DNA from 2 places in the Cellvibrio sp. KY-YJ-3 genome. Region 2 is predicted to be linked to the other one. Evidence: predicted binding sites of a transcription regulator. Region 2 holds the regulator's gene; the other holds the start of a gene.
What was found. Region 2 encodes LexA, which represses DNA repair genes until DNA is damaged. Its sites were predicted from a motif close to ACTGTNTNTANANACAGT; they were not measured.
Positions count from the first base shown of each region.

Region 1 (4,575 bases), 1.2 Mb from region 2:
ATTATTCCACCGCCACCACAATAACCGCTTTGGCAGGAACTTCTATCGCCAACTTGCCATTGGTCGCTTGCGCAGCAAAAGGTGCTGGCTTGATGTTCTCTGGTGCCGCAAAAGTATTGTGGGTATCCATTGCCGCTGCAGTCAGAATTTCACCCTTAACAGCATTCAAATTAATACCTGCAAGATTAATATCAACAGTCTCTGCCTGATTAGGATTGGCGTTGACCAGGGCGATATAAATTTTGCCATCTTTAGCGCGCGCGGCTGTTGCACTCACCGCCGGGATTGAGGATTTACCCAGCTTGTAGCGCGCTACGTTTTTCAGCTCAATTGGCAGTGAAGTTGCATCCTGAAATGGTTTGTACATTTTGAACACGTGATATGTCGGAGTGAGGATCATTTTTTCCTTGTCCGTCAAAATCATCGCCTGCAATACGTTAACCATTTGCGCAATGATACTCATGTGCACACGGTCAGCATGTTTGTGGAAAATATTGAAGTTGAGCGCAGCTACAATCGCATCGCGCAGGCTGTTTTGTTGGTAGAGGAAACCTGGGTCATCATCGCCAGTTACGTCGTACCATGTGCCCCACTCATCCACATAAAAACCAACTTTTTTCTCCGGGTCGTTTTTGTCCATCACTTTTTTGTTGTTGATAATGAATTGATCCATCTTCAGGGTGTTCACCATAGTGGACATCCATTCACTTTCGGGGAAACCCGTCGCAGCACCTTTTTTCACCCAATCGCCAGTCGGCAAGGTGTAGTAGTGGAAACTCACAGCATCCATACGCAATGCCCAATTGGGTTTCACGTTGGCAGTCAGGTGATCCGCCCAGCTGGTGTCTTCAGTGTGGCCGCCGCTCGCAATTAAAACAGGCGTATTGTCTTTTGGTGTTTTGAGGAAGCTGGCGTATTGCTTGTAAAGGTGGGTATAGAACTCGGGGGTCATATTGCCGCCACAACCCCATGCCTCGTTACCAATCGCAAAATAATGCACACGGAAGGGTTTATCGCGGCCGTTTTTGCGGCGCAGCTCGGCCAGTGTGGATTTACTGTCCGAGGTCATGTACTCCAGCCACTCTGCCATTTCCTGTGGGGTGCCGGTTCCCAGGTTGCCGTTTACGTAAGCTTCCGCGCCAAGCATTTCAACCAGATCAAAGAACTCATGGGTACCTACAGCGTTATCTTCTATTACGCCGCCCCAGTTGGTATTCACACGTGCCGGACGCTGCTCGCGCGGGCCGATTCCCTCGCGCCAGTGATATTCATCGGCAAAACACCCGCCAGGCCAGCGGATCAGCGGCACCTGCAATTCTTTCAGGGCGCCAACCACGTCATTGCGCCAACCCTTGGTGTTGGGAATGGTAGATTCGGGACCAACCCACAGGCCTTCATAAATCCCCCGGCCCAAATGCTCGGCGAATTGACTGTAGATGTTTTTATTGATGACCGGACCGGTTTTGGTGGTATCGATTTTGACTTGGGTGTCGGCCAGAGCAGCAATGCTCATGCCCAACCCGAGGGCCATTACCAATGGTTTTATCATTCTCATAGATGTCTCCTATTTGTTGTTATCTATCTAACGCCGCCGTCTGTTGAACATCGGTTAGTAGCGAGCATAAAGGCAAAAAGGTCTTATTGTCATACAAGTTAACCTAAATTTACGACATCGCATTTCAATGAAAATAGATTCATAAGTGAAAATAGATGACAGGCACCAAATACTGTATTTAAATACAGCCATCTTATTAACTATGCCTCTACTGCTGCCTTTTCACCATGCGCAAAATCATTCACTGCGATGCCGATTGTTTTTTTGCCGCGATAGAAATGCGCGATGACCCAAGCTTGGCCCGTCGCCCGATTGCCGTGGGTGGTAGCAGCGATCGGCGCGGGGTTATCTCCACCTGCAATTACGAGGCGCGCCGCTTTGGTGTGCACTCCGCCATGCCCTCCAGTACCGCGATGCGCCTCTGCCCGGATTTATTGATCCTGCCGCACCGTATGGATGCTTATCGCGAAGCTTCGCAGCAAATGCGCAACATTTTTTACGACTACACCGATTTAATCGAGCCACTCTCGCTGGACGAAGCATTTCTGGATGTCAGCGACTGCAAGCACCACCAGGGTAGTGCAACCCGTATCGCCCAGGAAATTCGCGCGCGCATTCAACGGGAAATTGGCATCACGGTTTCGGCGGGCATAGCGCCCAATAAGTTTCTCGCCAAAATCGCCAGCGATTGGAACAAACCCAATGGCCAGTTTGTGATTACTCCTGCACAAGTAGATAGCTTTGTGGCGCAACTGCCAGTGAAAAAGATTTTTGGCGTGGGCAAAGCCATGGCAAGTAAATTAGCAGAACTCAGTATTTTTACCTGCGCCGACTTACAAAAACTGTCGGTGTTTGAATTGTCGCAGCGCTTTGGTCAAATGGGTTCCCGCCTTTACAAATTAAGCCGCGGGATAGATGAGCGGGAATTAACGGTAGACCGACGCCGCAAATCACTCAGCGTAGAAAATACTTTCGCAAAAGATTTACAAAACCTACCGCAGTGCTTGCATGAACTACCAGCACTCAGCCAACAACTGGCAATACGTTTACGTCGGGTGGATGATGATTACAAAATCATAAAACTGTTCGTAAAAATAAAATTCTCTGATTTCAGCACCACCACCATTGAACGCAGCGCAACCGGCATTCAACCAGATGAATTTATCGCATTGTGCAGCGAAGCCTATCACCGTAAAGAACAACCGGTACGCTTGCTGGGCGTGGGAGTGAGGTTTATTGATTTACGCGAGCACAATCATTTTGTGCAATTGGAGCTGTTTAATCGGTCGGCATAACAGCGGCCTCATTGCGAGGCCGCCAAGAACCAGTTATTTAGCAACCGTTTTAATAGTATAAACCCCGGATATATCGCGATTAAACGCGGTGAAGTCATCGCGATAAAATTCGCGGAAATCTTCCAGGGTACCGTTTTGAATATTCTCCTCGCGGTTGGCAGGCACCCAGTAATGGGGAACATTTTTACCATCTGGCCCTGGTACACCTTCCGGTGCGTTGCGCCAGGTGAGCAGGAAAGAAATATTACGCGCATCCTTATCCGCTTTTAGACCTGCAATTAATTTCCGATACCATTGATTGTCGTATTTACCGGCTTCGATATCCGGAGCGCGAATACCAATCTCGGAAATCACCGGAATTTTCCCACGCGCATCAGCCATGCGTGCTACCAGAGCGGCATTATCCACTACATTCTTAAACCAGTTTTCATTGTTCTCCACTTCGCCATAGGTATCAAAACCCAGCACATCTACATAGGCATCACCAGGGTAGCGCAGCAAATAATTTTCTTCCGTCACTTCCCAAAAATTATTGGGTGAGTAGGCGTATAAAAAATTGTGTACGCCTTTGGTATCGCGCAGGTATTCCACGGTGTACTGATACAGTTTTTTATATTGCTCGGGGGTGGATTGCTCCTCGCCCCACCAAAACCAGCTGCCGGTATTTTCGTGCAGGATGCGGAAAATCACTGGAATCAACACGCCGTTTTCATCCTTCAAATTATTCGCCCATTCGGCTAATTGATCCAGGTAACCGTTATAAACGGCGTTGGCTTCACCGCCCGGTAAGGCGGCAACTACCGCAGGGGTTTTATCCCAGGAAGTACCCACCGGCCACTCGCCTTTTTGTTGATCGGTAAGGGGATTATCGAAATGCGAACTCACGGTGATAATGCCACCGCGCGCGTAAGCTTTTTTGACTTGTTCTACCACATCGCCTTCCATTTTGGGGCTGACGATAGAAAGCGTATCCCACCCGTAAACGGCCGCAAAATCGCCAACTGCATTAAAGGTATCGGATTGTGTACCGTCTGTTGTAGTGATGGTTAAACCCTGGGTGGTATCGTGCTGGTGACCAAACATAATCGACTGCTTACGTTGCGTTTGCATAAACGCGAACAGCGAACGGGTTTCCGCCGTTGCCTGTTTATCTACCAGCGATACTTCCACTGCCGCTACTTCTTGTACCGCAGCAACACTGCTGACACTTTGCAAAGCAGTAGTAGGATTTTCCGCAGGCTTGCAGCCTATTAATGTCGCCAGCGCCAGCATGGCAATAGCGAGCCTTGCAGCGAATGGCCGCACTAAAAACGTTTCTTTCATTGTTGTTGTCCTCTGACTAAATCTCTTTGTAATGGCGTTTTTTATCAATGCTATCGACAAAGAAAATGAATCGTTTCAATTAATCGGGTTAGCTATTTTTTTATAAATGCTTTTTATAAATATATTTTTATAGGTCACTTTGGATAAGTCACTTTCTATATATAAAGGATCGGCTGTTGTGAATTACTAATGCAATCGGGTGATTGGCTGGCTACAAACCATCCAATCACCCGATTACAAAAAGATCTGTTGCGCTAAAGTAAAACAATCGCTCTAGCGAGCGTTGTAACGCACGCGTATACCTATATCGTAAGAGAGCCGCAATTCTTCGGCGCTAATTTCGCGCGGAAAAAACGCGCCGGAAAAATGTGCCTGACAAAAACTCGCGCCCTCTAATTGGGT
Region 1 is NZ_CP031727.1:4,088,903-4,093,477, forward strand. Features, by position in the region: gene D0B88_RS17335 (alpha-L-arabinofuranosidase C-terminal domain-containing protein) at 2-1,549, opposite strand; gene dinB (DNA polymerase IV) at 1,783-2,850, shown strand; gene D0B88_RS17345 (glycosyl hydrolase) at 2,884-4,173, opposite strand; gene D0B88_RS17350 (pentapeptide repeat-containing protein) at 4,447-4,575, opposite strand, start outside.
Region 1: the regulator LexA is predicted to act here: its motif matches at 1,727-1,744, upstream of dinB (DNA polymerase IV).

Region 2 (4,575 bases):
TACTTTATCTATATCGTTTTGTGCAGAGGCTTCCAACAGGCGAAGATTAATGTATTCATAAAGCTGATCCAGACGCTCGGATATTTCGCCGGCTTCCATATCTAACGAGCTACGCAAACCGCCGACAATGCCAATCGCTTTACCAAGCATTTCACCTTTAACGGCAATATCGCCCCGCTCCATCGCACCTTGCGCTGCCGCCAAACGCCCTAACGCGCCTTCAAATAACAGTTGAATTAAACGATGGGGCGATGCATGACTGACTTCGGACTCAATACCGAGCTTCTGATATTGTTTGAGTGCTTCTTGCGGATTGTAATTAGACACAGCATATACCTGATAGCCATAGGATTAACCTAGGCTAGCAGGGTCGGCTGATTTTGGCGAGTATTGCGCATAAAAAGCAGGTTGCGGTGTTAATTTCCGGCGAACTTGTGGCCATATGGGGCAATGTTTGCGTGACTTTGCGATTAAGTCGCATGCAGCAAGGTTACTTCCTGCTGGCATTGAGCGATCAAACCGGCATAAACACCTTTCAATTCACTCAGGGCGCGAATCAATGTTGATTTGTCATTACGATTAGCGGCAATCACCCTGTCTATTAATACAACGCAAACACGATCCAAATGACGAATGCGCTCCCAATCTTCTTGCTGCAAGGCGACAGTTAACGCCTGCTGCAGTGAGCGCATGGCCATTATCCCGGCCTCACCGGTGTAATCTGGCTCAGGTACTAATCGTAGCGTCATCGCAGACTCCTTAAACGTCTTTGCCAATTGCATCCCAGGCAGATTTAATCTCCCCAAGCAAGCGCGCACATTCATCCAGTTGATCAATGCTGTTTTCGTAATTTGCCTGGGTTAACCGACGGATAATGTAATCGTAAAGGCTATCTAAATTTGCCGCTAACGCGCCGCCTTCATTGTCATTCAAACTGCCCTGCAAGCCCCCTACTATTGCCGCCGCTTTGCTGATTAACTCACCTTTGCGCGCAAATTGTTTTTGCGCAATAGCACCTTTTGCTTGCGCAATACGCTCCAGAGCACCTTCAAATAACATCTGGATGAGACGATGGGGAGAAGCAGATTCAACACCGGAATGAACTTTAACGCTGGCATAGCTATTTACGGCAGAATAGGAATTCATACATCACCATTGATTGTTGCGGCTCAACAAGGAGCGGAATGCTGCGGCCCTAAACAGCGCCTGAACAGTCGCGACCAGAACATTCGCTGGTCTTATAAGCTAGCGGCTATATCGCAAAAACCTTTAACAAAAAGTGACGCTCATGCAAAAAACTATTCTGATCACCGGTGCCTCAACGGGTATAGGTTATGAAGCCGCCCAGGCGCTACGAATTGCGGGCTACCGGGTTATCGCCAGCTGCCGCAAGATTACCGATGTAGCACGGCTCACCGCTGAAGGCTTTGAATGCCTGCAGTTGGACTTGAGCGATTCAGGTTCAATCCAAACAGCCTTTAAAGAATTAATGGCACTTACCGACGGAGAAATTTATGCACTCTTTAACAACGGCGCCTATGGGCAGCCGGGAGCGATAGAGGACTTACCTATTGATGCATTACGCAAACAATTTGATACCAACTTTTTTGGTTGGTGTGAGTTAACGCGTTTAATACTGCCGGTCATGATCAAGCAGGGTTATGGACGAATCATTCAGAACTCATCGATTCTGGGCATTTCCGCCATGCCGTTACGCGGGGCATATAACGCGAGCAAATATGCAATTGAAGGTATTAGCGATACATTGCGCCTTGAATTAGCCGGCACCGGGGTATTTGTTTCACTGATTGAACCGGGACCGATACGCAGCGAATTTCGTAAAAATGCTCTCACTGCACTACTGGAAAACATCGACACCGAACAAAGCCGCCACCGGGATATTTACGCAAAGGCAATCAATCGCCTGGGCAAAGCAGAAACCAACACCCCCTTCACCCTGGAACCAGCGGCTGTTATTAAACGGCTTAAACATGCCCTCGAGTCACCTCGTCCACAAGCACGTTATTACGTCACCTTCCCCACTTACCTCGTTGGTGTAATGAAGCGAATTCTACCTAATCGTTTGCTAGATAAACTTCTGCTCAAAATAGGCAGTTAATTCATTTTCGATTCAGTCATGAGAATTAAATTAACAATATCTATAACGGGGGAAAAACGATGGCCAAATATACCGCTCCATTCATTTTATGCACCGCTTTACTAGCAACCACCGCGAATGCCGATTCCCTTCGCTGCAATGGTCAACTCGCCAGTGCGGGCGATACAAAAGCGGATATTATCGAACTGTGTGGTGAGCCACTGATGACCGATAGCTACTGCGAGCCCTCCGCCGCAATCACCACTCCACAAGGTGTTCAAAACGGCAACAACAACATTCAAAACAATGTCGCCATTCAAACCTGCACGGAAGTCGAGATCTGGACCTACAACCCAGGCAAAGGCAAATTTATGACCCATCTGTATTTTACTCAGGGCGAATTGCGCAACATTCGCTATGGCAACAGGGTGAAATAACAGCAGTTTGAAAAACTATTGCACAAGCTGATTTACTGTATATAATCACAGACACTGTACAGATAAACAGACCCAGGAGTGCACTATGTTTGACTTAACGCCCCGACAGGAACAGGTACTGCAATTGATCCGCAGTTATGCGGATGAAACCGGTTATCCACCTACCCGCGCCGAAATCGCACGTATCTTAGGTTTTAAGTCAGCAAATGCTGCCGAAGAACATATCAAAGCGCTTGCTCGCAAAGGGGCAATCGAAATTATCCCCGGCGCATCGCGCGGTATTAAATTACCTGAATTGCAAGCGGGCATTCCTATTATCGGACGAGTTGCTGCAGGCAACCCGATCCTTGCACAAGAACATATTGAAGATTACTGCAACATTCCCACCAGCTTCTTTTCGCCCAGCGCTGACTTCTTTCTGCGAGTGCATGGCATGAGCATGAAAGATGCCGGCATTCTTGATGGTGACTTACTCGCAGTACATAAAACTGATCAGGCACGCAATGGCCAAATCGTTGTCGCCCGTATTGGTGAAGAAGTCACAGTAAAACGATTCAAGCGTGCAGGTAACCGCGCACAAGTTGAGTTATGGCCAGAGAACCCCGATTTCGATGTCATTCTGGTTGATACCCGCGACCAGGAATTCAGTATTGAAGGTTTAAGCGTAGGAGTAATTCGCCGTGACTAATATCGCTCGTGTTATACCCCAACATACCCCCAACCAGAAAACTGCCAGCGGTGTCACCGAGCTGGTATTAACCAGCGACTCGCCAGAACAGCTCGCCCTGCTCTTGCCCATGATTGCGTTTTTAAGCAATAGCGCCAGTGACCGCTGGATTACCTGGATCGCACCGCACAATATCAGTAGGGATTTGCTTGAATCCTACGGCGTAAATACTCGCTTTATCCGCGTTATTCATGCGCAAGATCCACAAGCTCTGTTATGGATAACCTGGGAGGCACTGTCTGCTGGCAACAGCCACACGGTTATATCCAGTCCTGGGAAATTAAGTGATAAGGAGCTGTCGCAGCTGGAGACGGCAGCAGCAAAAGGTCAATGTCAGGGGCTGCTGCTACGTGTTAGATAAATTCAAGTTGAATAATGGAGATCAAGGACGATAACAACCTCGCTTAATCAATGCAGCATCATTTTTTCCAGCTCGGATAATTCACTAAAATTATCATCCAATTGGGCTTCTGCCTGCTGATCTGCAATTTCCCCTGCTACATCCATTCCCGCTTCAATCATCGCTTTGGCGACCATGAACTTTTCCTCTCCCAGAAATGCCAGAGATTCCTGCGAAAAACGAATTGTTACCAAGGGCTCATTAGTTTCGCTATCTGCGCGTTGCAAGGCAACATCGCCATTCGTCAGCTCAACAATTTCATAAAAGGAAGACATAGGATTCCCGTTATTGACGCAAGAAAAGGGCGCGCATTCTAACACCCAATGTTATGGAAGCCTATTTACCAGCTATTTATCAATCGTTGCACTTGAAAAATATCAACCCACGCGAGGGATTGCCTGCAATAACAAGCAACCGGCAGAACTTTTAAGCCTGTGGCCAGCATGGGTATTAGCAGGAATTAGTGCCACATCACCGCTAGCCAATGTGGCAGCAGCGGCATCATCACCAATAATTACCTCTCCTTCCAACACCATTAACAAGCAATAGCGCTCAACATCAAAGTGATGAATACCATTCAAGGCAATCCGGCGTACTTCAAATTCATCGAAGTTAACGATGCGCTGAATCTGAATATCGTCGCTCTCATAAACTATGACCGGCGGAAGCAAATGCTCAGCATTGATATCGACCAGACTCAAGGCCTCATCCGTATCCCAATGCTGCTGAGTGAGAACCTTCTGGCCGAAACTAAGAATCTTTCGCTCATAAACCGGCGTCTGGAATTCTACGACCCGCACACCGTGCTGAAGTGCATGCGGTACCAATCTTGGTACAGCAACCACATCGCCAATCGAGAGCGGTAGATGTGCAATAAAACGATCCATCGCATCTTTCAAATCCTGCTCACGAA
Region 2 is NZ_CP031727.1:2,927,769-2,932,343, reverse strand. Features, by position in the region: gene fliS (flagellar export chaperone FliS) at 1-327, opposite strand, end outside; gene D0B88_RS12345 (hypothetical protein) at 471-749, opposite strand; gene fliS (flagellar export chaperone FliS) at 760-1,146, opposite strand; gene D0B88_RS12335 (SDR family oxidoreductase) at 1,289-2,119, shown strand; gene D0B88_RS12330 (DUF2845 domain-containing protein) at 2,179-2,535, shown strand; gene lexA (transcriptional repressor LexA) at 2,621-3,223, shown strand; gene D0B88_RS12320 (cell division inhibitor SulA) at 3,216-3,623, shown strand; gene D0B88_RS12315 (hypothetical protein) at 3,671-3,937, opposite strand; gene D0B88_RS12310 (hypothetical protein) at 4,040-4,575, opposite strand, start outside.